Regions from separate parts of the Streptomyces sp. NPDC052043 genome, predicted to be linked through region 2. Evidence: riboswitches for the same ligand, from Rfam matches in the RefSeq annotation. Region 2 holds a riboswitch; each other region holds the start of a gene.
What was found. A riboswitch is a leader RNA that binds a small molecule or an ion and turns the genes downstream of it on or off. The one in region 2 is predicted to bind cyclic di-AMP.
Positions count from the first base shown of each region.

Region 1: another riboswitch for cyclic di-AMP. It lies ahead of ACIHCX_RS25105 (transglycosylase SLT domain-containing protein); the one in region 2 lies ahead of ACIHCX_RS19085 (M23 family metallopeptidase).
Region 3: another riboswitch for cyclic di-AMP. It lies ahead of ACIHCX_RS05240 (M23 family metallopeptidase); the one in region 2 lies ahead of ACIHCX_RS19085 (M23 family metallopeptidase).

Region 1 is NZ_JBIUBT010000010.1:198,414-208,174, forward strand. It holds gene ACIHCX_RS25095 (outer membrane lipoprotein carrier protein LolA) at 1-1,073, opposite strand, end outside; gene ACIHCX_RS25100 (polyprenyl synthetase family protein) at 1,402-2,412, opposite strand; cyclic di-AMP (ydaO/yuaA leader) riboswitch at 2,897-3,084, shown strand; gene ACIHCX_RS25105 (transglycosylase SLT domain-containing protein) at 3,090-3,590, shown strand; gene ACIHCX_RS25110 (HAD family hydrolase) at 3,618-4,421, opposite strand; gene ACIHCX_RS25115 (ATP-grasp domain-containing protein) at 4,517-5,824, opposite strand; gene fahA (fumarylacetoacetase) at 6,039-7,250, shown strand; gene ACIHCX_RS25125 (M56 family metallopeptidase) at 7,435-8,373, shown strand; gene recQ (DNA helicase RecQ) at 8,418-9,761, opposite strand, start outside.
Region 2 is NZ_JBIUBT010000006.1:470,800-480,560, reverse strand. It holds gene ACIHCX_RS19110 (MFS transporter) at 1-1,405, shown strand, start outside; gene lhgO (L-2-hydroxyglutarate oxidase) at 1,524-2,744, shown strand; gene trmB (tRNA (guanosine(46)-N7)-methyltransferase TrmB) at 2,813-3,655, shown strand; gene ACIHCX_RS19095 (PrsW family intramembrane metalloprotease) at 3,675-5,051, shown strand; gene ACIHCX_RS19090 (aldo/keto reductase) at 5,083-6,027, opposite strand; gene ACIHCX_RS19085 (M23 family metallopeptidase) at 6,165-7,220, opposite strand; cyclic di-AMP (ydaO/yuaA leader) riboswitch at 7,232-7,389, opposite strand; tRNA gene ACIHCX_RS19080 (tRNA-Met) at 7,639-7,712, opposite strand; gene ACIHCX_RS19075 (dihydrofolate reductase family protein) at 7,813-8,943, opposite strand; gene ACIHCX_RS19070 (APC family permease) at 9,088-9,761, opposite strand, start outside.
Region 3 is NZ_JBIUBT010000002.1:103,759-113,519, reverse strand. It holds gene ACIHCX_RS05265 (amidohydrolase) at 1-39, opposite strand, end outside; gene ACIHCX_RS05260 (MFS transporter) at 36-1,457, opposite strand; gene ACIHCX_RS05255 (AsnC family transcriptional regulator) at 1,588-2,589, shown strand; gene ACIHCX_RS05250 (GNAT family N-acetyltransferase) at 2,695-6,057, opposite strand; gene ACIHCX_RS05245 (HPr family phosphocarrier protein) at 6,233-6,514, shown strand; gene ACIHCX_RS05240 (M23 family metallopeptidase) at 6,591-7,346, opposite strand; cyclic di-AMP (ydaO/yuaA leader) riboswitch at 7,359-7,516, opposite strand; gene ACIHCX_RS05235 (M16 family metallopeptidase) at 7,752-9,140, opposite strand; gene ACIHCX_RS05230 (M16 family metallopeptidase) at 9,137-9,761, opposite strand, start outside.

The sequences.
Region 1 (9,761 bases), on a different contig from region 2:
AGGAACCCGCTCAGGTCGCCCTTGCCGGCGGACGACGGGACGCCGCCCTTGGTGCCGGTGTCGAACACGGCGATGGAGTTCCAGCCCTTGCCGAGGACCTTCGGACCGTTCTCGGCCAGGCCCTTCTCCTGCGTACCGGGCTCGTGGAACGGGCGGCCCGGGCCGGTCTTCCGCCCGCTGTCCTTTCCGGCGTCCTTCCTGGCGGCCTTGTCCGCGTCCTTCCCCTCGGTGATCTTCGCGCCCTTGGGCGGGGTGAAGTCGAAGGTCGAGGCGGCCGGCTTGGCGAAGCTGATCCGGGTGAAGCCCGCGTCCAGCACGGCGGCGCCGCCGCTCGCCGGGGTGAGCGTGAACTTCAGCGGCAGCCCGGTCTTGGCGTCCACCGCGATGCTGATCACGCCGACCGTGGTGCCGGAGGCGTGCTTCGGCTCGATGACCAGCCTGTAGGCGTCGCGTCCGGCGACCTGCGCGGTGCCGTCGACCTTCACCGAGGTGGTGTCGTCGACCGACTTCAGGGCCTCGTCGGCGAAGTTCTTGGGCGTGGCGGGGGCCTCGCCCCGGTGCTTGCCGGCGCTGTCGCCCGCGGTGCTGTGGAAGACCTCGTTCGACTTGCTGTCGTAGCCCCAGACGTCCTTGCCGTTGTGGATGAGGCTGTACTCGGCGGCGCTCTCGATCAGCGAGACCTTCTGCCGGTCCTCGCCGTCGGACGCGACGCGCAGGGTGTGCGTGCCGGAGGCCAGCTCGGGCAGCTTTGACGCCGGGTCAGCCGACGAACCGTCACCACCCCTGGCCGCGCCGGAGGCCAGGCCGCTCTCCAGGCCGCCGAGGTTCGGCAGGCCGAGGTCCGTGCTGACCTTGACGGTGCCGGACAGGTGCTGGACGTCCGACTGGGCGATTTTCTCTATGAGTTGCTGTGCGCTGATCTTCGGCAGGTCGGGGTCGCCGGACGCGGCGAGTGCCGGGACGAGCCCGATGGTCGCCGCCGCCACCCCCACCACCGTGACCGGGACGACGTAGCGCGCGGCCTTGCGGCGCCCCGCGCGCAGGTCGTCGGCTTCGGATCCGTTCGGTGCCATGTGTGCCCTACCTCCGTCTTCGGCGGCGGCTGTCCTTCTGCACGGGGATGTCACCCTCAGCCGCCATTCTCACCCAGATCGGTGAGGAGTGGTGTGTGGTCCGTGGTGTCCATCTGACCAAATCGGCCGGGTGAAAGCGTCAGACCGCGGAGCCAACTCCGTGTACGCCTGCGGTATGACACGCGAAGGGCGACGCCTCCCCCACCCCGTAGGGGTCAGGGTGGAGAGCGCCGCTCGAAGGGGCCGCCCGGCGGGGGCCGCCCGGCGGGGGTGTCCGGCGGGGGTGTCCGGCGGGGGTGTCCGGTGAGGTCGCGGAGCCGGACAGGCGTCAGCCGGCCCGGTGCACCACCGCGTCGCAGAGCTGGAGCAGCGCGGCCTTCGCGTCGCACTCCCGCAGCGGCGCCAGCGCGGCCCGCGCCTCCTCGGCGTAGCGCACGGTGTCCCGGCGGGCCTGCTCCAGTGCCGGGTGCACCCGCAGCGCCGCCAGCGCCTGAGCGTGCCGCGCGTCGTCGGTCAGGTCGGAGTCCAGCAGCTCGCACAGGGCGGTGTCCTCGGGCAGCCCCAGCCGGGCCGCGCGCTCGCGCAGCCGCAGCACCGGCAGCGTGGCGATGCCCTCGCGCAGATCGGTGCCGGGCGTCTTGCCCGACTCACGCGAGTCGGAGGCGATGTCCAGGACGTCGTCCGCCAGCTGGAAGGCGACGCCCAGCCGCTCGCCGTACTGCGTCAGCACGTCCACGACCGTCTCGTCGGCGCCGGACATCATCGCGCCGAACCGGCACGACACCGCCACCAGCGATCCGGTCTTGCCGCCCAGCACGTCCAGGTAGTGGTCGACCGGGTCCCGGCCGTCCTGCGGCCCGGCGGTCTCCAGGATCTGCCCGGTGACCAGCCGCTCGAACGCCACGGCCTGCACCCGCACGGCCTCCGGGCCGAGATCGGCGAGGATCTGCGAGGCCCGGGCGAACAGGAAGTCGCCGGTCAGGACCGCGACGGAGTTGCCCCAGCGGGTGTTGGCGCTGGCCACCCCGCGGCGCACGGCGGCCTCGTCCATCACGTCGTCGTGATAGAGGGTCGCCAGGTGGGTCAGCTCCACCACCACGGCCGACGGCACGATCCCCGGCGCGTACCGGTCCCCGAACTGGGACGCGAGCATCACGAGCAGCGGCCGGAACCGCTTCCCACCAGCCCTGACGAGGTGCTGGGCGGCCCCCGTGATGAACGGGACCTCACTCTTGGTGGCTTCGAGCAGCCCTTCCTCGACAGCCGCCAATCCGGCCTGGACATCGGCTTCGAGAGCCTGGTCCCGCACGGTCAGCCCGAATGGCCCGACGACGGTCACGAGGGGTCTCCTGTCTGCTGGTGTCTGCTGGGATTACACGGTTTGTCGATAGGTCGCTGCCCTCACTCAAGTCAGCGTATCCGGTCACGTTTCGATCACCGATATCGCCCACCTATACGGGTCAGGCCACATCACCCGACGTGACCACCGTCACGCACCCGCCCCACGGCTCCCTCCGCGCTCACCCATGCGGTCCGATTTGCCCCTATTAGGGTTTCAATTCTCTTTAGTGGTAATTGCCCGTCAGGCGCCCACCCCGTGAGTTGGGTCACGCCGCCCTCCGTTCACGCCACCCCTCGCACTCCTTCACATTCCCTTTACGCACAGCCGAGTTGAACCCTGGCAGCCACAAAGGATCAAGCACCACATACACGCCGGACCAAGGTCAAATAGGGCGATGTGTGATTCCGGCACTTGTTCGGGACATCTGGTCTCGCATACGTTCCCGGCCATCGGGCGGAACGCCGAATCCTGCCGCCGCCCGTAACCCCAACGACCGAACGAACCATGGCAGGAGCGGGGGACCCAGGTAAGTCGCCGGGCCGGGCTCGTACGTCCTACGTCGTACGCCGCGCCGGAACGGCTCGGGGTGAAGCCGCGCCCTTCGGGGCGCGGCCGGGCACCTCCCCGCCCGAACCCGACAGCTCACCTCGCAGGCGACGGAGAGGAACACCCCCATGCCTGCAAACGGCCAGCGCCGCTCCACCCGTACCGCCCGCCTCGTTCGCGCCCTCGCCGTCACCGGCACCGGCGCAGCAGTCCTCGCCGTGCCGCTGCTCGGCGCGACGACCGCGTCCGCCGCGACCCCGGTCTCGTCCAACGCGACCACCCTCAAGACGGCCTCGAACCTCGGCTACCCGAACAACCTCGACGGCTGGATCCGGGCCTCCCTCCAGGTCATGGCCGAGAAGGGCATCCCGGGCTCCTACAACGGCATCTACCGCAACATCATCCGCGAGTCCTCCGGCAACCCGCGGGCCATCAACCTCTGGGACTCCAACGCGGCCAAGGGCATCCCGTCCAAGGGCCTGCTCCAGGTCATCGACCCGACCTTCAGGGCCTACCACGTGAACGGCACGTCGTGGGACATCTACGACCCGGTCGCCAACATCACGGCCGCCTGCAACTACGCGGCCAAGCGGTACGGCACGATGGACAACGTCTACAGCGCCTACTGACAGGTCCGCTGCCGGCCCACACACCGGCTAGCCAAGCAATCGTTCGAGGACGACGGCGATGCCGTCGTCCTCGTTCGACGTCGTGACCTCGTCGGCCACCGCCTTGAGCTCGGGGTGGGCGTTGGCCATGGCGACCCCCCGGGCGGCCCACCGGAACATCGGGATGTCGTTGGGCATGTCGCCGAAGGCGAGGGCGCTCTCGCGGCCCAGTCCCAGGTGTTCGGCGGCCAGCGCCAGTCCGGTCGCCTTGGTGATGCCGCAGGGTTGGAGTTCGACGGTCCCGGGTCCCGACATGGTGACGGTGGCGAGGGAGCCCACCGCACCGCGGGCCGCCGCCGCCAGCTCGTCGTCGGACAGCACCGGGTGGCGCAGCAGCACCTTGCTGATGGGCGCGCGCCACAGGTCGTCGCGCCGTTCGACCCGTACGGCGGGCAGCGCCGGGTGCGGCATGAGATACCCCGGCTCGATGAGCGTGAGCCCCTCGGCCCCGTCCTGGTCGACCGCGGCGTACACCTCCCCCACCTCCGCCTCGATCTTGCCGAGCGCGGTCTCGGCCTGTTCCCGGTCCAGGGTGACCGACCACAGCAGGCGGTCGCTGCCGGCGTCGTAGAGCTGTGCGCCCTGACCGCACACCGCGAGTCCCGTGGTGCCGAGGACGCCGAGCAGTTCCCGCACCCTCGGCGCCGGCCGTCCGGTCACCACGAGGTGCCGGGCACCGGCGGCCGCCGCCCTCGCGAGCGCGGTGAGGGACCGCTCGGAGACGGTGTCGTCGCCGCGCAGCAGCGTTCCGTCCAGGTCGGTGGCGATGAGGTCGAATGCGAGGGCGGCCATGATCAGAGAATACGGATGCCCCGGCCCGCCGACTCGACCGGAGCCGGACCACCGCGGTGGTCACCGTTTTCCCGGCTCCGTCCCCTCCAACTCCCTTACTGATGAGGGCGCTTGAGCGTGACCGGCGAGGTGGCGCTCGGCCGTGCGTCGCCGCGGGCCGGCCGGCCGGCCGTCGTGCCGCCGCGGCGGTTGGTCCGCCACAGCTGATAGAGGTGCCGGGCGCCCGGCCGCACGAAGCGCGCGAGCATCGTGACGAACGGCAACGGGTCGTCCCCCGCGAACCAGGCCAGCTCCGTGCCGCTCGCCCTCGCCGGCGCGTGCGGCGTCGTGTAGCCGCTGCGACGGTAGGCGAGGAGGGCGGGCAGGTCGATGTTCTCCACGACGTACCGGTGGCCGGCGCGCTGCCCGCCCTCCGGAACGGGGCGGCCGGTCAGGTCGAGGTGCATGGCCCGTACGACGTCCACGCCCGCCCCGCTCTCGAAGAGCCGGAACTGCGCGCCCATCCGCGGATTGAAGTCGAGGAGCTTGTACTGCCCGTCGCGCCGGTCGAAACGCAGGTCGAGGTCGACGATGCCGGTGAAGCCGATCTGCTTGATGAACCGTGCGGCGAGGTCGGCGAGTTCCGGGTTGTCGACGACGTACGCGTTCGCCGTCATACCCGCGTGCGGCGGCCAGGAGCGGACCTTGACACCGGTGAACATCGCCAGCGGGCTGGAGTTCCGGTCGAAGTAGGCGTGCACGATCCAGTCCTCGGCCTCCTCCCGCGGCAGGTACTCCTGGAGGATCACGCCGGGCCGCTCGCCCCAGTCGCGGGCCAGGGCCAGCAGGCCTTCGCGGGTGTTGATCCTCGTGGTGCCGTTCACCGCGGGGCTGCTGCGCCGCACGAACGCCTCGCGGTTCTTGGCCACCACCGGGAAGCGGGTCTTCTCGGCGAACGCCACGATGTCGTCGTACGACTGCGGGAAGGCGGCCGCGGGGCTCGGGATGCCGTGTTCCACGCACAGTTCGTGCAGGCCCTGCTTGCTGGCCAGACGGCGCGGCAGGCAGGGGGCGACGGGCGGGAAGAGGAAGGGGCCCCGGAGCGCGTCCTGGTGCTCGGCGATCAGGACCGCGGCCTCCTCGTCGGTGGGCACCAGGACGGTGGGCCGGCCGATGCGGCGGCCGATCCGCAGCAGGCCCTCCACCAGACGGTCCGCGCCCTCGGTGCCCCTGGTCGGCCAGACGAACGCGCGTTTGAGATAACGGGAGGAGGCCGCCGGCGTGTAGGCGTCCTCGGTGATCGCGTACATGGGCACGCCCAGGCGGCCGAGGCTGCGGATCGCGCCCACCCCGCCGTGGTGCAGCGGGTAGTCGCCGAACTTCACGATCAGGCCGGGGACCTCACGGTCGGCCCGGAAAGGCACACTGACGGCATTCCTGGCCACGGGTCCCCCCACGTGTCCCCCCTATGGAGCGGACCCACCCCGTCCGCGTCCTCAGAGGACGCTAAGCCGGAATTACCCCCTCCCACAAGACCAATTCGGGCATTGCAAACTCTTTAGGCCCTGCCCAAGACATGGGACGCCCCCGTAACGTGTGGCCCGATCACATGGAATTCGGGAAAGGAAGGCAGCACCCATGCCCCCCTTCGAGGTCCCCGAGGGCGACCCCTTCGGTCCGCACAACCTTCCCTACGGCGTCTTCTCCCGCGCCGGGTCGACGGAGAGGACCGTGGGCGTCCGGCTCGGCGACCACGTGCTCGACGCGGGGGCGGCGGCGCGGGCGCTCGGTACTCCCCACGCCGGCCTGCTCGCGCAGCCGAACCTGAACCCGCTGCTGGCCGCGGGCCGCGCCGCGTGGTCCGACGTGCGGCGCGCGCTGACCTCGTGGCTGACGGAGCCGGCCCACCGGGAGACCGTCGCCCCCTTCCTGCACCCGCTGTCCTCGGTGACCCTGCACCTCCCCTTCGAGGTCGCGGACTACGTGGACTTCTACGCCTCGGAGAACCACGCCCGGAACGTGGGCCGGATCTTCCGCCCGGACGCCGAGGACTCGCTGACTCCCAACTGGAAGCACCTGCCGATCGGCTACCACGGCCGCTCCGGCACGGTGGTGGTCTCCGGCACGGACGTGGTGCGCCCGTCGGGCCAGCGGAAGGCCCCCACGGACCCCGCGCCGGTGTTCGGCCCCTCGGTCCGGCTGGACATCGAGGCGGAGGTCGGCTTCGTGGTGGGCGTGCCCTCGCGGCTCGGACAGCCGGTCGCGCTCGGTGACTTCCGCGAGCACGTCTTCGGGCTGTGCCTCCTGAACGACTGGTCGGCGCGCGACATCCAGGCCTGGGAGTACGTCCCGCTCGGGCCGTTCCTCGGCAAGTCCTTCGCCACGTCGGTGTCGGCGTGGATCACTCCGCTGGACGCGCTGGAGGAGGCGCGGGTGGCCCCGCCGCGGCGCACGCACCCGCTGCTGCCCTACCTCGACGACTCCGCGGACGAGCCCGGCGGTTACGACCTGCGGATCTCCGTCGCGATCAACGGCCATGTGGTGTCCGAGCCGCCCTTCTCCACCATGTACTGGACGGCCGCGCAGCAGCTCGCCCACATGACGGTCAACGGCGCCTCCCTGCGCACGGGCGACCTGTACGGCTCGGGCACGGTGAGCGGATCGTCCGAGCGTGAGCGCGGCTCGCTGCTCGAGCTGACCTGGAACGGCCAAGAGCCCCTGGAACTCCCGGACGGCAAGCGGGCGTTCCTGGAGGACGGCGACGTGGTGACGCTCTCGGCCTGGGCGCCGGGCGCGGACGGCGCCCGGGTGGGGCTCGGGGAGGTGACGGGGCGGGTCGTGTCGGGCTGAGTCAAGGTCCTGCGGCCCTTGCCTCGCAGGGAAATTGATGGTCGCGGACCCTGACTCCCGGTGTCCGCGGCCGTCATACTGGCGGCAGGCCGTGCGCGCTCCACGCGCCGGCCGGCCGCACAGCACGCATCACCGCACGACCCCGACACCCGCCCACCTCCGACGAGGATCCGGAGTCCGAGGCATGACCGCCTGCCTGCTCCTGCTGAGCGCCGTCGCGCTGACGCTCGCCGTGCCGGTTCCCCGCACACTGGCCCGGGCGTGGTGGCCCGAACGGGAGCCCGTCGTCGCGCTGTGGGTGTGGCAGTGCCTGGTCGCCACCGTCCTGTTGTGCTGCCTCGCGGGGCTCGTGCTGGGCACCGCGGCCGTCTTCGGCACGGTCCACGACCGGGTCTTCGCCCCCGCGCCGCCGGCCGTGACGGCCGCCTACGACCTGTCGGTGGCACCCGTCTGGGCCGCCGGCCTCACCCTGCTGCTGGCCGGCGGCGCCGCCTGGACCACCGCGATGCTCGCCCGCGAGTTCGTCGAGGCCCGCCGCCGGCGCGGCCTGACCCGCGCGCATCTGCGCGAACGCGCCCCCGATCTGCCGGCGGGCCTTCCGGCGGCCCGCGGACCGCTGCTGGTGCTGGAGGACGAGTACCCCGACGCCTGGTGGATGCCCGGTCATCCGCCCCAGCTCGTCGTCACCACCGGCGCGCTGCACCGGCTCACCGGTCACCAGCTCGACGCCGTCCTCGCGCACGAACGCGGCCACGCCCGCGCGCGCCACGACTGGCTGCTGCACCTGTCGACCGCGCTGGCGACCGGCTTCCCGCACGTCCCGCTGTTCGCGCAGTTCTGCGAGCAGACCCACCGCCTGGTCGAGCTGGCCGCCGACGACACGGCCTCCCGCCGCCACGGCCACCTCACCACGGCCCTCGCCCTGATCGAGCTCAACCAGCACCGCGGGGTACTGTCCTGCGCCTCCAGCAACCGCCTGCTGAGCGAGCGGGTGGACCGTCTGCTGAAGCCCCCGCCGCGGCTGGCCCGCAGGCGCCGTGCGCTGGCCACCGCGGTGGCGGCCCTGGTGCCGCTGCTCCCGCTCCTGATCACGTTCGCCCCGGGCCTGACGGCGCTGGGCTGAACGGCGGGCCCGTCCGCACCGGCGCCGTGACCGGTGCGGCCCCGCTACATCCAGTCCTCCGGTTCCGGCTCGGGCAGGTCCTCCACGGGTTCCGGTTCGTCCGCTCCGGGCATCCCCGTCCCGGCCGCGGAGCCGTCGGACGGCCCGGCCAGCGACTCCAGCACCGCGAGCACGCCTTCCCCGTACGTCGCCAGTTTCTTCTCGCCGACGCCGCCGACCGTGCCGAGCTGTGTCACCGACGTCGGCCAGATCGTGACGATCTCCCGGAGCGTGGCGTCGTGGAAGATGACGTACGCCGGGACGCCCTGCTCGCGGGCCTGTTCGGCGCGCCAGGCGCGCAGAGCCTCGAAGGCGGGGAGCAGATCCTCGGGCAGCTCGGCCGCCGCCGCCTTCGGCTTGCGGTCGTCCCGGGTGCCCGAAGCCCGCGCGGCGGCGGCCGGCTTCTTCGGCTCCTTGCGCAGCGGCACCTCCCGCTCGCCGCGCAGCACCGCCCCGCTGCCGTCGGTCAGCACCAGCGTGCCGTACTCGCCCTCGACCGCGAGCAGTCCCTGCGCCAGCAACTGCCGTACCGCACCCCGCCATTCGCCCTCGGCGAGCTCGTCGCCGATGCCGAACACGGACAGCTGGTCGTGGTCGAACTGGATCACCTTGCCGGTGCGCTTGCCGAGCAGGATGTCGATGATCTGGCCCGCGCCGAACTTCTGCCCCCGCTCCCGCTTCAGCCGCACCACCGTCGACAGCACCTTCTGGGCCGCGACCGTGCCGTCCCACGTCTCGGGCGGGGTCAGGCAGGTGTCGCAGTTGCCGCAGCCGGCCGGGCCCGGTTCCTGGCCGAAGTAGGCGAGGAGCTGGCCGCGGCGGCACCGGGCCGTCTCGCACAGGGCGAGCATCGCGTCCAGGTGGGACTGGGCCCGGCGGCGAAAGGCCTCGTCTCCCTCACCGGACTGGATCAGCTTGCGCTGCTGTACGACGTCGTTCAGGCCGTAGGCCATCCAGGCCGTCGACGGCAGGCCGTCCCGGCCCGCGCGGCCCGTCTCCTGGTAGTAGCCCTCCACCGACTTGGGCAGGTCGAGGTGGGCGACGAACCGGACGTCGGGCTTGTCGATGCCCATGCCGAAGGCGATGGTGGCGACCACGACCAGGCCGTCCTCGCGCAGGAAGCGGGACTGGTGCGCCGCGCGGGTGCCCGCGTCCAGGCCGGCGTGGTACGGCACGGCCTCGACGCCGTTGCGGGTGAGGAACTCGGCCGTCTTCTCCACCGAGTTGCGCGACAGGCAGTACACGATGCCCGCGTCGCCCGGGTGCTCCTGGCGCAGGAAGGTCAGCAGCTGCTTCTTGGCGTCGGCCTTGGGCACGATCCGGTACTGGATGTTCGGCCGGTCGAAGCT
Region 2 (9,761 bases):
GCCGAACGAAAAGCTCGGCGCCGTTCTCGCCCTCGCGGGAATCAGCAACGCAGGACTCGCGCGGCGCGTCAACGACCTCGGCGCCCAACGCGGGTTGACACTTCGTTACGACAAGACCTCGGTGGCGCGCTGGGTTTCGAAGGGGATGGTGCCACAGGGTGCGGCGCCGCACCTCATCGCCGCCGCCATCGGGCAGAAGCTCGGCCGCCCGGTGCCGCTCCACGAGATCGGCCTGGCGGACGCGGATCCCGCACCCGAAGTGGGCCTCGCCTTCCCCAGGGACGTGGGCCAGGCGGTGAAGTCGGCGACGGAGCTGTACCGGCTCGACCTCGCCGGCCGCCGGGCCGGCTCCGGCGGCATCTGGCAGTCGCTCGCCGGATCGTTCGCAGTGAGCGCGTACGCAACGCCCGCCTCGCGGTGGCTGATAACCCCGGCCGACAGTTCGGTGGCGCGTGAGGCGGGCCCTGCGGAGTCCTCCGGCGCACCGGTCAAAGTCGGCCACAGCGATGTGCGCAAGCTGCGGGAGGCCGCCGAGGACGCCAGGCGCTGGGACTCCAAGTACGGAGGCGGCGACTGGCGTTCCTCGATGGTGCCCGAGTGCCTGCGCGTGGAGGCGGCGCCGCTGCTGCTCGCCTCGTACTCCGACGAGGTCGGCAGGGCGCTGTTCGGCGCCTCCGCCGAACTGACCCGGCTCGCCGGCTGGATGGCCTTCGACACCGGCCAGCAGGAGGCCGCCCAGCGCTACTACATCCAGGCGCTGCGCCTGGCCCGCGCCGCCGCCGACGTGCCCCTCGGCGGCTACGTCCTGGCCTCCATGTCCCTCCAGGCCACCTACCGCGGCTTCGGCGACGAGGGCGTCGACCTCGCGCAGGCCGCCCTGGAGCGCAACCGGGGCCTGGCCACGGCCCGCACCATGAGCTTCTTCCGGCTCATCGAGGCACGCGCCCACGCACGCGCGGGCGACGCCCAGGCGGCCGGCGCCGCCCTGAAGGCGGCCGAGGGCTGGCTCGAGCGGTCCCGCGACGGGGACAACGACCCGTCCTGGCTCGGCTTCTACGGCTACGACCGGTTCGCCGCCGACGCCGCCGAGTGCTACCGCGACCTGAAGGCACCCCGCCAGGTCCGCCGCTTCACCGAGCAGGCGCTGTCGAAGCCGACGGAGGAGTTCGTCCGCTCGCACGGCCTGCGGCTGGTCGTCTCGGCCGTCGCCGAACTGGAGTCCGGCAACCTGGACGCGGCCTGCGCGCAGGGCGTGCGGGCCGTCGAGGTCGCCGGGCGGATCTCCTCCGCGCGCACCACGGAGTACGTCAAGGACCTCCTGCACCGGCTGGAGCCGTACGGCGACGAGCCACGCGTGGTCGAGCTGCGCGAGCGGGCCCGCCCGCTGCTGATGACACCGGCCTGAGCCCGTCCTGCGCCCGGTCTGAACCCGGTCTGAGCCCGTCCCTGCCGGACACCACGGCCGCGTCGCCCCGCCGGATCGGCGGCTTTGTCAGTGCCGCGGTGCACTATCGAGGCGGGAGGTGGAGCAGGTGCGGCCGGACATCGCTTACGACTGCGACGTGCTGGTGATCGGAGGTGGCATCGTCGGACTGTCGACGGCGTACGCGATCACGCGCGCCGCGCCGGGCACCCGTGTGACCGTGCTGGAGAAGGAGCAGGGCCCGGCCCGGCACCAGACGGGACGCAACAGCGGGGTGATCCACAGCGGGATCTACTACCGACCGGGCTCGCTGAAGGCGCGGTACGCGGCGCAGGGCGCCGCCGAGATGGTCAAGTTCTGCGCGGAGCACGGCATCGCGCACGAGGTGACCGGCAAGCTGATCGTGGCGACCGGACGGGAGGAGCTGCCCCGGCTGCACGCACTGGTGCAGCGCGGCCGGGAGAACGGCATCCCGGTGCGCGAACTGGGCCCCGCGCAGATCGAGGAGTACGAGCCGCAGGTGCGCGGGCTGGCCGCGATCCACGTGGGGACGACGGGGATCTGCGACTTCGCGGCGGTGGCCCGGCAGCTGGCCCAGGCGTCCGGCGCGGAGATCCGGTACGGGGCCCGGGTGGTGCGGGTGGACCGGCGGCCCGAGCGGGGGGTGGCCGTCCTGACCGGGAGCGGTGACGTCGTCCGCGCGCGCGTGCTGGTCAACTGCGCGGGGCTGTACTGCGACGAGGTGGCGCGGCTGACCGGGGACGAGCCCGGCGTGCGGATCGTCCCGTTCCGCGGGGAGTACTACGAGCTGACGCGACCGGAACTGGTGCGGGGGCTGGTGTATCCGGTGCCCGATCCGGCGTTCCCCTTCCTCGGTGTGCATCTCACCCGCGGAATCGACGGCGGCGTGCACGTCGGGCCCAACGCGGTTCCGGCGCTGGCCCGCGAGGGCTACGGATGGGGGGTCGTACGGCCGCGGGAGCTGGCGGGGACGCTGGGCTGGCCCGGGTCGTGGCGGATCGCCCGCCGGCACTGGCGGTACGGCGCGGGCGAGCTGCGCCGGTCGGTGTCGAAGGCCGCCTTCACGCGGGCGGTGCGCCGGCTGGTGCCCGTGGTGCGGGAGGAGGACCTGGTGCCGGCCGCCGCCGGAGTGCGGGCGCAGGCCGTCCTGCGGGACGGCACGCTGGTGGACGACTTCCTGGTCCGGGAGGGCCCCCGGGCGGTGCACGTGCTCAACGCGCCCAGCCCCGCGGCGACCGCCTCGCTGCCGATCGGACGCGAGGTGGCGCGGCGTGCCCTGTCCGCGCTGGCGTCGACGTGAACGGCGTGCGCGGCCCTGTCCGCCTCGACGGCCGGTTCGTGTCGGTCCCCCGTAAAATCGTTCCCACTGTGACTGACTCGCTGAACACCCCCCAGGCTCCCGCCCCCGGTGAGCTGCCCCGGCACACGCCGGGCGTGTCCGTGCGGCACACCCGGGCCAAGGGCGAGCCGCGTTTCCCCGACGGGCCCGTCGCCGATCCGGCCGGCTCGCACTTCGAGCGGCGGATCCGCAGCTTCCAGCCGCGCCGGAGCCGGGTGACCGCGGGACAGGCGGACGCGTTGCAGCGGCTGTGGCCCAGCCGGGGTCTGGACATCGACGGACAGCGGGTGATCGACCTCGCCGAGCTGTTCGGGAACACGCACCGGGTCGTGCTGGAGATCGGCTTCGGCATGGGCGAGGCCACCGCCCGGATGGCGGCCGAGGACCCGGACACCAACATCCTCGCCGTCGACGTGCACACCCCGGGCCAGGGCAACCTGCTGAGCCTCGCCGACCAGCACGGCCTCGGCAACGTCCGCGTCGGCAACGGCGACGCCATCATCCTGCTGCGCGAGATGCTCGCCCCCGACAGCCTCGACGGGCTGCGCGTCTACTTCCCCGACCCCTGGCCGAAGAAGCGGCACCACAAGCGGCGGCTGATCCAGCCGGAGTTCCTGACGCTGGCCGCCGCCCGGCTCAGGCCCGGGGCGATCGTGCACTGCGCGACGGACTGGGAGCCGTACGCGCAGCAGATGCTCGACGTGCTGACCGCGCACCCGGACTTCGAGAACACCCGGGCCGACGGCGGTTTCGCGCCGCGTCCCGACTTCCGGCCGCTGACCCGTTTCGAGGGCCAGGGACTGGAGAAGGGCCATGTGGTGAACGACCTGCTCTTCCGTCGCGTGCCACACGAAAACCAGCATCCACAGTGACCTCGTGAGGGCCGATGCCGTGGCCGCCTGCCCCCCGTACCCGACACCTCCCGGTGCCCCCGGCGGCACCTCCCGCCACGCGCACTGGTGGCAGCGGCGATGGGTCCGGTACGGCGCCCTCGTCACCCTGCTCGCCCTCTCCGGGCTCGTCATCCTCGCCCTCGTGCGCCGGCAGACCGGCACCGAGGGGTTCCTCGTCGGGCTCGGTCTCGCGGTACTGCCCGTACCGCTGCTGACGGCCGCCTTCCGCTGGCTGGACCGGGTCGAGCCCGCCCCCTGGCGGAACCTGGTGTTCGCCTTCGCCTGGGGCGCCTGCGCGGCGGCCCTGATCGCGATCGTCGCCAACAGTTTCGCCACCCACTGGATCGCCACGGCGACCGCCGACCCCGCGGGCGCGGACACCCTGGGCGCGACCGTGATAGCGCCGGTCGTGGAGGAGTCCGCGAAGGCCGCCGCCGTCCTGCTGGTCTTCCTCTTCCGCAGGCGCGACTTCACCGGCGTCGTCGACGGGGTCGTCATCGCCGGGGTGACCGCGACCGGCTTCGCGTTCACCGAGAACATCCTCTACCTCGGCAACGCCTTCGGCGCCGACCAGCTCACCGGTGACCGGGGCATCGCCTCCGTCACCGCGGCGACCTTCTTCGTCCGCGTCGTCATGTCGCCGTTCGCGCACCCGATGTTCACCGTGCTCACCGGCATCGGCTTCGGCATCGCCGCGACGTCCGGGGGCCGTCGGCTGCGGCGCCTGCTGCCGCCGCCGGCCGGGCTGCTGCTCGCGATGGGCATGCACGCCCTGTGGAACGGCTCGGCGACCTTCGGCGAGTACGGCTTCCTCGCGGTGTACGCCGCCATCATGGTGCCCGCGTTCGGCCTGCTGACCTGGCTGGTCGTCTGGACCCGGCAGCGCGAGCTGAGGACCGTGCGCGAGGAGCTGCCCGCGTACACCGCCGCCGGCTGGCTCACCCCGGCCGAACCGTTCGCCCTGGCCTCCATGCGGGCGCGCAGGCTGGCCCGCGAGCACGCCCGGCGCCACCTCGGCAGGCAGGCGGCGCGGACGGTCGCCCAGTACGAGGTGTACGCGACCCAGCTGGCCTGCCTCCGGCACCGGGGGCGCCGGGGACGGGCCGGGGCCGACTTCGCCGTACGGGAGCGGGAGCTGCTGCGCGAGCTGTGGCGCAGGCGGGAGGTGGCGCAGCCCGCGCTGGACCACGCGGCCAGGATGACCACGCCCATGGCCGCGCCACCCTGGCCCGGGTACGGGGTGTACGGCGTGTACGGGGTGCACCCGCGGCCGCTGGGGCACGGGTCGTACGGGCCGCCGTACGGACCGGCGACGCCGTACCCCGCGCACCTGACGCCGTCCCCCGCGTACAACCCGTACCGGACACAGCCGTAGCGCCGGCTGTTCCGTCCCGGGGGACGGGGAGCTACGCCGACGCCCGCGTCAGCTTTCCGAGCTCCTCGTCCGTGAGCCGCAGCTCGGCGACCCCGAGCAGTGCCGGGAGCTGTTCCACCGTCCGCGCCGAGGCGATCGGGGCGGCCACCGTCGGCTGTGCGGCGAGCCAGGCCAGGGCCACCGTGGCGACCTCGGCGTCATGGGCCCGTGCGACCTCGTCCAGGGCCGCGAGGACGTTGCGGCCCCGCTCGGTCTCGAGGTGCTTGGCCGCGCCCTGCGCCCGCGCGCTGTCCACCGTCGTACCGGGCCGGTACTTGCCGGTCAGGAAGCCGGAGGCGAGCGCGAAGTACGGGACGGCGGCCAGGCCGGACCGCTCGGCGACGTTCTGGAGCCCGCCTTCGTAGGTGTCGCGCGAGACCAGGTTGTAGTGCGGCTGGAGCGCCACGTACCGGGCCAGACCCTCGCGCTCGGAGAGGTCCAGGGACTCCTGGAGGCGCTCGGCGGAGATGTTGGAGGCGGCGATGTGCCGCACCTTGCCCGCCCTGACCAGCTCGTCGAGCGCGCCGATGATCTCCTCGACGGGGACGTCCGGCCGGTCGAAGTGCGTGTAGTAAAGGTCGATGTGGTCCGTACCCAGGCGCCGGAGGGAGGCGTCGGCCGCGGCCTTGATGTTGGCGGCGCTCAGCCCCTGGTAGTCGGGGTGCTGGCTGACCTTGGTGGCGATGACGACGTCGGAGCGATTGCCGCGCTCCTTGAGCCACCTGCCGATGATCGTCTCGGACTCGCCGCCGTGGTTGCCCTCGATCCACGCGGAGTAGGAGTCGGCGGTGTCGACGAAGTTGCCTCCGGCGGCCGTGTAGGCGTCGAGGACGGCGAAGGACTGCTCCTGGCCGGCGGTCCAGCCGAAGACGTTGCCGCCGAGGGCGAGCGGGAAGACCTCGAGATCGGACGAACCCAGTTTGCGTAGAGAAGTCATGTGCAACATCAACAACCGCGCCGGAGCGGCCCATTCCTCACCGGGCCGCGTCCGGCCGCAAAAGTTGCGCAAACCGGCCTCACGGTCTCGTCAGGGGTGAGACCGGTCCGCGTACGTCGCGGGGTGGGGCGTGTGCGTCAGGGGGTGAGGCCCTTGTCGCGCAGCCACACCCCGGGGTCGATGCCGGTGGCGTCGCCGCCCGGGTGGACCTCCAGGTGCAGGTGGGGCCCGGTGACGTTGCCGGTGGCGCCCACGCGGCCGATCACGTCGCCCGTGTTGACCTGCTGGCCGACGCTGACGTTGATCGACGACTGGTGGCAGTACCAGAGCTCGGTGCCGTCGTCGAGGGTGAGGATCGTGCGGTAGCCGTAGGCGCCGGCCCAGCCGGCCTCGGTGATGGTGCCGGTGTGGATCGCCTTGAGCAGGGTGCCCGTGGGCGCCGCGAAGTCGAGGCCGGTGTGGTAGCCGGAGGACCACATGGAGCCGGCCTGACCGAAGGTGGAGGTGATCGTGTACGAGGAGGTGGGCAGCGTGTACTGCTTGGCCAGCTCGGCCAGCCGCGCCTCCTCGGCCTTCCGCTTGGCTTCCTCGGCCTTCCGCTTGGCCTCCTCCTCCGCCTTCTGCTTCGCGGCGGTGGCCTTGGCCTCGGCCTCCTCGGCCGCCTTCGAGGCGGCCTGGGCTGCCTCCTTGGTGGCGGCGGCCTCGGCGTCCGCCTGGGCCTTGGCCTCGATCTGGACCTGCTGCTGCTCGGCCTGCGCCATGATCCGGTTGCGCAGCACCTCGCCGGCGTCCGCGGTCCCGCCCTCGGCCTCGGCGGTGGTCACGCCGACGCTGCTGAGCGCGGTCGACGAGCCCTCGGGGGCGTCGGAGGAGTGGTCGAACAGGGAGCCCACGGAGGGCAGATCGGGCAGCGAGATGGACACCGGCGGCTTGGCGCTGTTGGCGCTGGCCATGCCGCCCGCGCCGACGGCGGCGATGACACCGACGCCGAGAACGGTGGAGCTGCGGGCGAGTCCGCCGCCGCGCTGCTTGGCGACGCGGTGCCGGCCGCGCACGGGACGGACGGAATCCGCGGTGGGGTTCCACTCCTCCCAGGGGCCCTCGTCGGCGCGGCGGCTGTCGTAGCCGAAGGTCTCTCCGTACTGCCGGCTCGGCGTGAACGGGGCTTCCGGAGCAGGCGGGTTGGACGCCACGAAGGCGTACTCCTTTCCTTCCGTCTCGCCTACCGGGTTAGCTGACGGGTTCGGAGCGGGAAGGTCTCCTACGCGCGTAAACAAGCCATGCGAAACACGGCAGTTACGCCCGATTCACCCCAAGTTAGTGGTTCCCCGGTTCCCTTGCGGGATTCGGCGTGCGCGCACGGAGCCGCCTCTTGTGACGGCTGGGACGACCGTGCTGCGTTATCGAACGTTAATAGACCCGGGGCCTGTATTCCAAGCCGTTCGGCTTGATCGCTCCACCTCGCGGCCCGACCTTATGGTCCATGAGCACCGAAAACCGGACGAGTTGACTCCACATACGGGAGAGTCCGCGCCTGTGCCGGAGAACCCGCACGTCCGCCAAACACTCAGGGCCGGAATCCATTGATCAGATTCCGGCCCTGAGTTTCAGTAGCGGGGACAGGATTTGAACCTGCGACCTCTGGGTTATGAGCCCAGCGAGCTACCGAGCTGCTCCACCCCGCGTCGTTGTGTCACCAGTATATGCCATCCGCGGGGCTGCTCGCACCCAGCTCACTTCCACGCCGTCCGTCACCCGGTTCCCGGCCGTGCGACGAGGTCCCGCTCAGCCGAGCAGATGCCGGTTCGGTTCCCTGGCCCGTTCCTCGAACTCCGGCACCACGACGACGTCCGCGCCCCCGGCCGCCAGCACCCCGGTCCCGTCGGCACCCTCGACGAACGTGTCCGGCTCCCGCCACGCCGTCACCACCCGTCGCACCCCGGCGTCCAGAATCAGCCGGGCGCACGGACGCGGCCGGGAGGCGCGGCGGGCGCACGGCTCCAGGCTGCTGTACACCGTGGCCTCCGGCAGTCGCGGATCCGCCGGGTCGACCTTGGCCAGGGCCGCCTCCTCGGCGTGCACGACCGGGTCGCCCCCCTCCCGCGAGTACCCGCGGGCGAGTTCGGTCCCGTCGGCGGCGACCACCACGGCGCCCACGCTGAACGCCGTCCTGGACGGCGGGCAGTGGGCCGCCAGTTCGCAGGCGATCCGGAGCCAGTGCCGGTCGGCCGGGGCGGCGCGGCCGGCGGGGCCGGGGGCGGTGGGTTCGTAGCGCACGAGGACGACGTCCTCGATGGTCCGCGTCTCCACCAGCCGCAGCCGCCCGCCCTGGTAGCCCCCGGGCCCGAACAGCCGGGGCGCGCCGGGGTCCCCCACGAACAGGGGGGCGAGCACGAGCTGCACCTCGTCCGCGAGCCGCTGCTGGAGCAGCTGTGTGTGGATCGTCCCGCCGCCCTCGACCATGAGCCGGCGCACCCCGCGTACGTCGTGCAGGTGCTCGAGCAGCCGGGGCCAGCCGAGTTCGGCGCCCAGCGGCACGACGTCGGCGGCCAGGCCCGCGCGTCGCAGCCGCAGCGCGCCCTCGTCGGTCGTGTAGAGGACCTTCTCGCCGCCGGTGTGCCAGAAGGGCGCCCGGGGGTCCAGCTCGCCGGAGGCGCTGACCGCGACCTTCAGCGGGTACTCCGGCTTCCCGGCGGCGCGACGGGCGGCCCGCCGTTCGGGCGAGTTCACCAGCAGCCGCGGGTTGTCCGCCCGCAGGGTGCCGGCGCCGATCAGGATCGCGTCGGCCGACGCCCGTACCTCGTCGACCCGGTCGAAGTCGGCGGGGCTGGAGAGCAGCAGGCGCTCGGGGCCGGTGTCGTCCAGGTAGCCGTCGAGCGAGACGGCGGCGGACAGCAGGACGTACGGGTGGGGCATCGACGCCCTCTCTCTCGACGGCGGACTCGCTTCCAGTCTGACCGACACCGCCGATCGGAGACGGGGCACCACCGTGGCGGAGCCGCGCACACGACGCGGGCGGGCCGCGCACCGGTCGGTGCGGGGCAGTGGTCTCGGCGATGGTCAGTGCTCGAGGTGGACGCGGAACCGCAGCCGGCAGATGACGGCGTCGGTGTGGCGGCGCACGGCGCGGTCCAGGACGACGCCGCGCTGGTTCTGCAGAAGCCGCTGCCAGGGCCTGGGCAGATGCATCTCCGGGATGAGGACCACCATCCGGTCCTGCCGCTCCTGGGCGGACAGCGCGCGCAGATGGTCGACGACGGGCCGGGTCAGGGACCGGGTGCGGCTGTGCAGCACGGTGAGGGGGACACCGGGCTGCCAGGCGTTCCAGGCGGCGTGAACCTCGTCGGCGGAAGGGGCGTCGCGGTCCTCGGGGTGCACGACGGTGACGGCCCGGACGTCGTCGCCCAGGGACAGCGCGACGCTGAGGGCCTCGCTGGTGAGCAGGTTGACGGCGCCGACGGGAACGACGACGACCGTGTGGCGCGGCTCGGGCCGTGCGGGGACTTCGCCGAGGTGCAGGGCCGCGCCGATACGCCGGTACGTGCGGTGCACCGACTCGAACACGGTCACCAGGACGGCGACCGCGGCGAAGACCAGCCAGCCGCCCTCGTGGAACTTCGCGACCAGTTCGATGACCAGGGCCGCGAGCGTCAGCAGTGCCCCGAGGCCGTTGACGGCCGCCCTCCGCCACCATCCGGGACCGTGGTCCAGGTGCCAGTGCCGGACCATGCCGG
Region 3 (9,761 bases), on a different contig from region 2:
GACCTCCGGCCCGATGACGTCGTGCCGCGCCCGTGTCATGCCGGCTCTCCGCTCTGCGCGAGGGAGGGACGCACCTGTCCGGTCCCGGCGGCGGGCACGGGGCGGAAGCCCAGGCCGAGCAGTCCGCCCAGCAGGGCGACACCGGCACACACCCCCCAGCACCACAGATACCCCGTGAGTGCGATGTGGCCGCCCCTCAGCCGGTGGCCCGCGAACAGCCCGCCGATCACGGCCGCCCCGATGGCCGCGCCCAGGGAGAGCGCCAGTTCGTTGAGGCCGACGGAGAGCGCGGTCTCGGTCTCCGCGACGACCTCCGCGGACAGGGCGCGCGTGATCGACTCGAACATGCCCGTGGCCAGTCCGACGATCAGGGCCCCCACGAGGTACCGGGACAGGGAGTCGTGGAAAAGGATCAAGGAGAGAAAGCCGGTCGCACCGATGACACCCACCGCGCAGAGCACCGCGCGGTCCCCGACCCGCCGCGACAGCCGCGGGGTCGCGGTCGAGCCCAGACAGCCGGCCACGACCATGGCGAGGGAGACGAACGCGATCGCCTGGGAGCCCAGGCCCATGCCGTAACCCGTCGCCTCCGGATCGGACCCCAGGAACACGGCGTTCGCGCCCAGGAACCCGATGGCGCCGAAGGCGACGCAGAAGGTGTGGGCGCTGACCACCGCGAGGCGGGGAGCGCGCAGGAGCCGCACATCGACCAGGGGATGCGCGGACCGGTGCTCGACCATCACCCAGACCACCAGCAGGGACACCGCCAGGACAGCTGTGACCAGGGAGTCGGGGGACAGCCAGCCCCAGGTGTCGCCCTGGGTCAGGACGAGGACCAGGGCCACCAGGCCAAGGGTGAGCAGGATCGCCGCCTTGACGTTGAAGTTCCCCCCGCGGGCGGTGGCGCTGTCCGGCAGCAGCAGGGCGGCGGTCACCGCGAGCGCGCCGACCGGCACGGCCGTCCACAGCCCGGCAACGGCGTGCTCCTCGCTGAGCGCACCCGCGACGAGGCCACCGACGCCGATCGAGATGAGCAGCGCACCGACCAGGACGGACATGCCGACCCGGCCGCGTTCCGGTGCACGGGAGCGCAGGATGCCCGCCAGCAGCGGAAAGAAGCCGACGACGGCTCCTTGCAGGGTCACGCCGACGGCGAGGGTCGCCGTCGTCGGCCACACCGCTATCAGCAGGGAACCGCCCGCCACCATCGCGACGCATGCGCGCAGCAGCCTGCGGTGCCCGTGGATGTCGCCCAGCCGCGCCAGCAGGGGCGTCATCACCGCGAACGCGAGCTGGGACAGCAGATAGAGGTTGCTCTGGCCGACGCCGCCGATGCCGACATGACGGCCGACTTTCGGCAGCAGCGGGGTCAGGTACCCCTGTACGACGCCACTGCACACCACGATCACCGTCATGGTCGCGAGCAGTCCGCGGCCGGAAGCGATCCCTCTGGTCACCGTTCTTTCACCTCTACTTCTGATGGCTGGAACCCGACGTGGGGGATACTGTGCGGGCACCGGCCGAACCGGCCCGGAACTTCGCGGAAATCGTGCGAGGAGGGCACGTCGGATGCGAGAAACGGGCATCGTGAGCGAGCTGGACCTCGCCCTGGTGCACGCACTGCAGGTGCAGCCCCGGGCCTCATGGTCGGAACTGGCGCCGCTGCTCGGGGTGACGGCGAGCACGCTCGCGCGGCGTTGGGAGCGACTGAGCGCGGAAGGGCTCGCCTGGGTGTACGCGTCCCCGGGCCGTGCGTTCTCCCGCACCCGTTGCACCGCGTTCGTACTGCTGCGCTGCCGCCCGGGCACACGGCGACGTCTCGCCGAACGCGTGTCCGCCTTCGAGGAGGTCGTCACCGTGGAGCTCACCGCGCCCGGCAGCGTCGATCTGCTGCTCGACGTGCTGACCCCGGACATGCGCTCGCTGACCCGCTTCCTCACCGAGCGCCTGGAGGTACTGCCCGGGGTGAGCGCGACGGAATGCCTCTTCGCCACCTCGCTGTACGCGGAGGGGAGCCGTTGGCGGCTGCACTCCCTCGATTCCGCGCAACTGAGCGCGCTCGGACCTGCCGTCGGTGGTGTCCGTGAGGCGGATCCCTCCGCGGAACTGGACCACCTCGACCATGCTCTTCTCGATCTTCTGGTGTGCGACGGCCGTCTGGGGCTCGCCGTGCTGGCCGAGCGCACGGACACCAGCGCCGCGACCGTCCGCCGCAGGCTGCGCCGTCTCACCGACTCGGGCGTGCTCGTCTTCCGCTGCGACATGGCCCCGCGGCTGACGGGACTGCCTGTGTCCGTCACCTTTCGCGGCCGGGTCCCCGCCCGCGACCTGAACACCCTTCACCGAACGCTGGCGCCCCTGCCCGAATGCCGTCTCGTCGCCGCCGTCACCGGGACTTCGGCCGTCCTCGCCACGTACTGGCTGCGCGACATCGGGGAGATCCAGCACCGCGAAACCGCGCTCTGCGCCCGGCTCCCCTCCCTCATGATCACCGACCGGATCGTCGGGCTGCGGACGGTCAAGCGGATGGGGCACCTGCTCGACGGGGACGGGCGGCGCACGGGAACGCGGCCCATGCGGCCCTGGTAGGGCGCGCACCGGTTCCGCGGACCGTAGCGGAACGGCACCCGGCTGACCGAAAGTTCCCCGTGAGACCGGACCCCCGTGGCCGATCCGCTGGGCGGGCGAGGGTGCTCAGTACACCGGGAGCGTGCGCGGGCCGAGGTCGTCGCGGGCGGGCGGGGGTGCCAGGCGTACGGAGGCGTCGAGGACGCTCAGCCCGTGCGGGGCGACGACGACCGGCTCCAGGGTGACGGCGACGACCTCCGGGTGGTCGTGGACCAGCCGTGACACGCGCAGCAGCAGCTCCTGCAACGCGGGCGTGTCGACCGGGGCCGAGCCGCGCCAGCCGAAGAGCAGGGGGGCCGTGCGGATGGAGCGGATCAGGGAGGTGGCCTCGCGGTCGGTGACCGGGATCAGCCGGTGCGCCATGTCGCCGAGCAGCTGGGAGGCGACCCCGGCGAGCCCGAAGGAGAGCACCGCGCCGGCCGCGGGGTCGATGACCGCGCGCACGACGGTGTCGACCCCTCGGGGTGCCATCGCCTGCACCACCGGCCGCAGCTCCTGGGGCTTGCCGAAGAGGTCGGTCAACTCCGCGTAGGAGCGGCGAAGTTGCTCCTCGTCTGTGAGGTCGAGGCGTACGCCGCCGAGGTCGGCGCGGTGCCGCAGGTGCGGGGCGGTGGCCTTCAGGGCGACGGGGTAGCCGAGGGCGCGGGCGGCTTCCGCGGCGGCGTCGGGGGTGGGGGCGGGCAGGGCCCGGCGCACGTGGATGCCGTACCGGCCGAGCAGCTCGCAGGTCTCCTCCGTGCCGAGCGTGAGGCCCTGCCCGCGCTCGAGCAGTCCGCCGATGAACGTGGCGGCGCCCTTCTCGTCGATGTCCTCGTACTCCGGCACCTTGCCCGGGTTCGCGGCCTCCCTGCGCCACTGGCCGTACCGGACCGCCTCGGCGAGGGCCCGCACCGCGCGCTCGGCGGCGGGATAGGCGGTGACCAGACGCGTCCCGGTGCGAACCGGCTCGGGCGCCGCACCGGACGGCACCACGGACGCGGGTCCCGCGCCCGTGGCCGCGGCCCTTTCGGACACGGCGGGGGCCGGTCGCCGGGGGCCGGGACCCGGCTGCGATCCCGCGCCGAAGGCCTGGCCGTGACCGGAGACGCGGCCCTGGCCGCGGACATGGCCGGAACCGGGGGCGTGGCCAGGAACGCGGGCGTGCTCCGGACCGGGGGCATGACCAGCAACGCCGGTGTGCTCCGGACCAGCAGCACGACCAGGAACACCGGTGTGCTCCGGACCGGAGGCATGACCACGAACACCGGTGCGTTCCGGACCAGCAGCATGACCAGGAACACCGGTGTGCTCCGGACCTCGCTGCGGTCCTGTGCCTGCCTTCGGGCCCGTGCCGGTCTCCGGGTTCGGGTCGGCCAGGGAGGCCGCGTCCACCTGGTGGGTCGGCTCCGGCCCGAGGCCCGCGCCCGCCCGCGGTCCCGCGCCGGGCTCAGGGCCCGCAGGGGAAGCCGCGCTCGCCCGGTGGCCCGGGCCGGCCGGGGAGGACGGGGAAGACGGGGTGGGCCGGGGGGTCGTCGGCGGTGGGAGCAGGGGGGTCGCTCCCGGCTGGGGTCCCGGGCCGGGCGGCGGGGCGGTGCTGGTGGCGGCGGACAGGGCCTCCGCCAGCCCGCCGAACTCGACGTGCACGACCAGGACCGGCTTGCCTGGCACCTCCTGCGCGGCCGAGCGCAGCGCCTCGGCCAGGGCGGCGTTCTCGGCGGCCCCCTCCCCCAGCGCCGGTATCAGCGTGACGACCACCGCGTCGGTGGTCTCGTCGGCGAGCGCCCGGGACAACGCGATCCGGAAGTCCTCCGCCGAGGCCCCCGTCGTCAGGTCCCGCGGCGGCTGGGGGCGCAGCCCCTCCGCGAGACAGCGGTCGTAGGTCAGCACGCCCAGCGACTCGGAGTTGCCGAGGATCGCCACGCGCGGCCCCGGCGGCAGCGGCTGCCGGGCGAGCAGCAGGCCGGTGTCGACCAGTTCGGTGATGGTATCGACCCGGATCACACCGGCCTGCCGCAGCAGCGCGGACACCGTCGCGTGCGGCAGCCGCGTCGCCCGTACCGCGTGCCCCTGCGGGGCGGAGCCCGCGCTCTGCACCACGACCAGCGGCTTCACCGCCGCCGTGCGCCGGGCCAGGCGGGTGAACTTGCGCGGGTTGCCGATGGACTCCAGGTACATCAGGGCGACGTCAGTGTCGGGGTCGTCGTACCAGAACTGCATGACGTCGTTGCCGGAGACGTCCGCCCTGTTGCCGGCGGACACGAAGGTCGACACGCCCGTGACCCCGGTGACCCCGCCGCCGCGCCGGTGCAGCCGGGACAGCAGCGCGATGCCGATGGCCCCGGACTGGGCGAACAGACCGATGCGGCCGGGCCGCGGCAGCTCGGGGGCGAGGGAGGCGTTCAGCCGGACGTCCGGCGAGGTGTTGATGATCCCGAAGGTGTTGGGCCCGATGATCCGCATGCCGTACGTCCGCGCCTGTCGCACGAGCGCGCGCTGCCGCTCACGTCCCTCGGGGCCGCTCTCCGCGTAGCCCGCGGAGATCACGACGAGGCCCTGCACGCCGTGCTCGCCGCACTCGGCGACGGCGTCCGGGACGTGCTCGGCCGGCACGGCGACGACGGCGAGGTCCACGGGCCCGTCGATGTCCCGCACCGAGCGGTGGGCGGGCACCCCGTCGATCTCCTCGCGGTCCTCGCCGAAGGCCCGGTTCACGGCGTGCAGCCGGCCCGTGAACCCGGCGTCGCGGATGTTGTCGAGGATGCCGCGGCCCACGCCGCCGCGCGCGCGGCCCACGCCGATGACGGCGACCGAGCCGGGCGCCAGGAGCCGCCGTACCGACCGGCCCTCGGCCCGCTGCTCCCGTGCGCGCTGCACGGCCAGCGAGCGGTCGGTCGGCTCGATGTCGAACTCCAGGCGTACGACGCCGTCCTCGAAGCTGCGCTTCTGGGTGTACCCGGCGTCCGTGAACACCTTGATCATCTTGGTGTTGGCCGGAAGCACCTCGGCGGTGAAGCGGCGGATGCCACGCTCGCGGGCGACGGCCGCGATGTGCTCCAGGAGCGCGGAGGCGACCCCGCGTCCCTGGTGGGCGTCCTGCACCAGGAAGGCGACCTCGGCCTCGTCGGAGGGCGCCGAGGCGGGCATGCCGTCCACGCCGACGCGGTCGTAGCGTACGGTGGCGATGAACTCGCCGCCGACCGTGGCCGCGAGTCCCACCCGATCCACGAAGTCGTGGTGCGTGAAGCGGTGGACGTCCTTCGCGGACAGACGCGGGTAGGGCGCGAAGAAGCGGTAATACTTGGACTCGTCCGACACCTGTTCGTAGAAGCTGACCAGATGGTCGGCGTCGTCGGCGGTGATGGGGCGGATCCTCGCGGTGCCGCCGTCGCGCAGCACCACGTCGGCCTCCCAGTGGGCGGGGTACGCGTGCCGGTCCGGCGAGGTCTGCATGCGCCCCAGCGTACGGCTCGCGTCCGACAGCGGCGCGAGGCAGTCTGTGGAGGACACCCATCGGACCGAGGCCGCGGTCCGATGCCACCCGGAGCGGCGCACGCGCCGCTCCGGACCTGTTCCACATATGGAAAACTGGTCTAGACAACCCTGATCACCTGAAGGGCAGCAACACATGGCTGAGCGCCGCGTCAACGTCGGCTGGGCCGAGGGTCTCCACGCCCGCCCCGCCTCCATCTTCGTCCGGGCCGCCACGGCCGCAGGCATCCCCGTGACGATCGCCAAGGCCGACGGCACGCCCGTCAACGCGGCCTCCATGCTGGCCGTGCTCGGCCTCGGCGCCGAGGGCGGCGAGGAGATCGTCCTGGCCTCCGACGCCGACGGCGCGGACGCCGCGCTGGACCGGCTGGCCAAGCTGGTCGCCGAGGGGCTCGAGGAGCTTCCCGAGACGGTCTGACCGGCAGGACCGGTGAAGCACCGAAGCCGTGCCGCCCCGTCCGGGCGGCACGGCTTCGCCGCGTCGGCGCAGGGAATCAGACGTGGACGCCGTGCTTGCGGAGGTAGGCCACGGGGTCGACGTCGGAGCCGTAGTCCGGGGTCGTACGGGCCTCGAAGTGCAGGTGCGGTCCGGTGACGTTGCCGGTCGCGCCGGACAGGCCGATCCGCTGGCCGGGGACGACCCGCTGGCCCACGGAGACCGCGATGGACGACAGGTGCCCGTACTGGGTGTACATGCCGTCGGCCATCCTGATCACGACCTGGTTGCCGTACGCCCCGCCCCAGCCGGCGTCGACGACGGTGCCGAGGCCGACCGCGTGCACGGGGGTGCCGCTCGCGGCGTGGAAGTCGACACCGGTGTGGGTGCCGGAGGACCAGAGGGAGCCACCGACCCGGTAGCCGGTCGATATGTAGGAGTCGAGGATCGGCGTCACGAAGGCGTTGAGGCGCTTGCGCTCGGCCTCGCGGGCGGCGCGGGCCTTGGCCTCGCGCTCCTTCGCCGCCCCCTCCGCGGCCTTCTTGCGCGCGACCGCCTCGGCCTGCTTGCGCGCGGCGGCCCGGTGCTGGGCGACGGCCTGGGCCTCGATCTTCTCGGCGACGCTGTCGCCCAGGGTGACGACCGGGGTGAGGCCGGTGTCCTCGAGGGCGGGAACGTCCGCGGCGAGGGCCGGGGCGGCGAGGGTGCCGATGACACCGGTGGTGGCCAGGGCCGCGACGCCCGCCGCGCGGGCGGTGGTGCGGTGCATCCGGCTCGGCCGTCGGTGCTTCCCGGCGGCACGGGTGAACGCCATGGAGACGTGGGTCCTTTCCTTCCCTGTCGCCTACCGGGTTAGCTGACGGGTTCGGAGCAGGAAGGTCTCCTACGGCGCCGCGCGTCGCGCTGACGGCCGATTCACCCCAGGGACGGTGGGTCCCCGGCTCCCCTGGCTCGCGCCGTACGGGGACTCGGCGATGACTGTCCGGTGCCGCGGACGCGGCGCACTGCCCGACGAACAGCCGGACCGACGCTAGACGGGGCCGCTTTCAATCCCCAAACGGATCAGATGTTTTGTAGCGCACACCACAGGGCAGACAGGCGATCTCCCCCTCAATTCGGACAACACCAGGACAACACAGGGCCCTGGTGACGCTTCGGTCACCAGGGCCCTGTGCGCGCGTGTGCCCCTCGCCGCGCTCGGCGGCGGCGAGGCGGGCCTCTACTCGGCCGCGACGACGACGACCCGGCCGACGCCCAGGGCCTCGACGGGCTCCTTGATCTGCGCCGCGTCACCGACGAGGACCGTCACCAGACGGTCCACCGGGAACGCGTTGACGACGGCCGCGGTGGCCTCCACCGTGCCGGTCGCGGCGAGCTGCTGGTAGAGCGTCGCCTGGTAGTCGTCGGGCAGGTGCTGCTCGACCTGGTCGGCCAGCGTGCCGGCCACGGCGGCCGCCGTCTCGTACTTCAGCGGCGCCACACCGACGAGGTTCTGCACAGCGACGTCCCGCTCGGCGTCGGTGAGGCCCTCCGCGGCGAGCTTGCGCAACACCGTGAACAGGTCGTCCAGGGCCGGGCCGGTGTTCGGGGTGTCGACCGAGCCGCTGATGGCAAGCATCGCGGCGCCCGACCCGTCGGGGGCCGACCGCAGCACCTGACCGAACGCCCGCACCCCGTAGGTGTATCCCTTCTCCTCGCGCAGGACGCGGTCCAGGCGGGAGGTGAGGGTGCCGCCGAGGCAGTAGGTGCCGAGCACCTGGGCGGGCCACACGCGGTCGTGCCGGTCGGGACCGATCCGCCCGATGAGCAACTGCGTCTGGACGGCGCCGGGCCGGTCCACGATGACCACACGGCCGGTGTCGTCGGCGGTCACCGGCGGCACGGGCCGCGGCTTGGCGGGCAAGGCGGTCCAGGCGCCCAGGGTCCGGCTCAGCAGCTCGTCGAGGTCGACGCCGGTGAGGTCGCCGACGACCACGGCGGTGGCCGTGGCCGGGCGCACGTGCCGGTCGTAGAAGGCGCGCACGGCCGCCGCGTCGATGGCGCCGACCGTCTCCTCGGTGCCCTGGCGCGGACGCGACATGCGCGCGTCGGCCGGGAAGAGCTCCTTGGACAGCTCCTTGGCGGCGCGGCGGGCCGGGTTGGCCAGCTCGTGCGGGATCTCGTCGAGCCGGTTGCGCACCAGCCGCTCGACCTCGGAGTCGGCGAACGCCGGCGCCCTGAGGGCGTCGGACAGCAGGCCGAGACCCTTGGCCAGGCGGGAGGCCGGGACTTCCAGGCTCAGCCGTACGCCGGGGTGGTCGGCGTGCGCGTCGAGGGTGGCACCGGCGCGCTCCAGCTCGGCGGCGAACTCCTCGGCGGAGTGCTGGTCGGTGCCCTCGGAGAAGGCCCGCGCCATGATCGTGGCGACGCCGTCCAGACTGGCCGGCTCCGCGTCCAGGGGTGCGTCAAGGAGCACCTCGACGGCGACGACCTGCTGGCCGGGGCGGTGACAGCGCAGCACCGTCAGGCCGTTGTCCAGCGTCCCGCGCTCGGGTGCGGGGAACGCCCACGGCTTGGCCGCGCCGGCCCGGGGCTGGGGGTGGAACTCCATCGTGGCGAGCTCGGTCACTTCGCCGCCTCCTCGGTCTCGTCGGTGGCCGCGGCGTCCGCGTCCTGGGCGTCGTCCTGCGCGTCGGCGGTGGTCGGCTCGTAGACGAGCACCGCGCGGTTGTCGGGGCGCAGACGGGACTTGGCGACCTCCTGAACCTCCTCGGGCGTCACCTCCAGGACGCGCTTGACGGCGGTCAGGGCGAGCTGCGGGTCGCCGAACAGGACGGCGTAGCGGCACAGTTCGTCGGCGCGGCCGGCGACCGTACCGAGGCGGTCCAGCCACTCGCGCTCCAGCTGGGCCTGGGCGCGCTCCATCTCCTCGGCCGTCGGGCCCTGTTCGGCGAACCGGGCGAGCTCCTCGTCGATGGCCGACTCGATGACGGGGACCTCGACGTCGCCGGAGGTCTTCACGTCCAGCCAGCCCAGGGAGGGCGCGCCGGCCAGCCGCAGCAGTCCGAAGCCGGCCGCGACGGCCGTACGGTCGCGGCGCACCAGCCGGTTGTAGAGCCGGGAGGACTCGCCGCCACCGAGGATGGTGAGCGCCAGGTCGGCCGCGTCGGACGCGCGCGTGCCGTCGTGCGGCAGCCGGTAGGCGGCCATCAGGGCGCGGGCCGGGACCTCCTCCTCGACGACCTCGCGC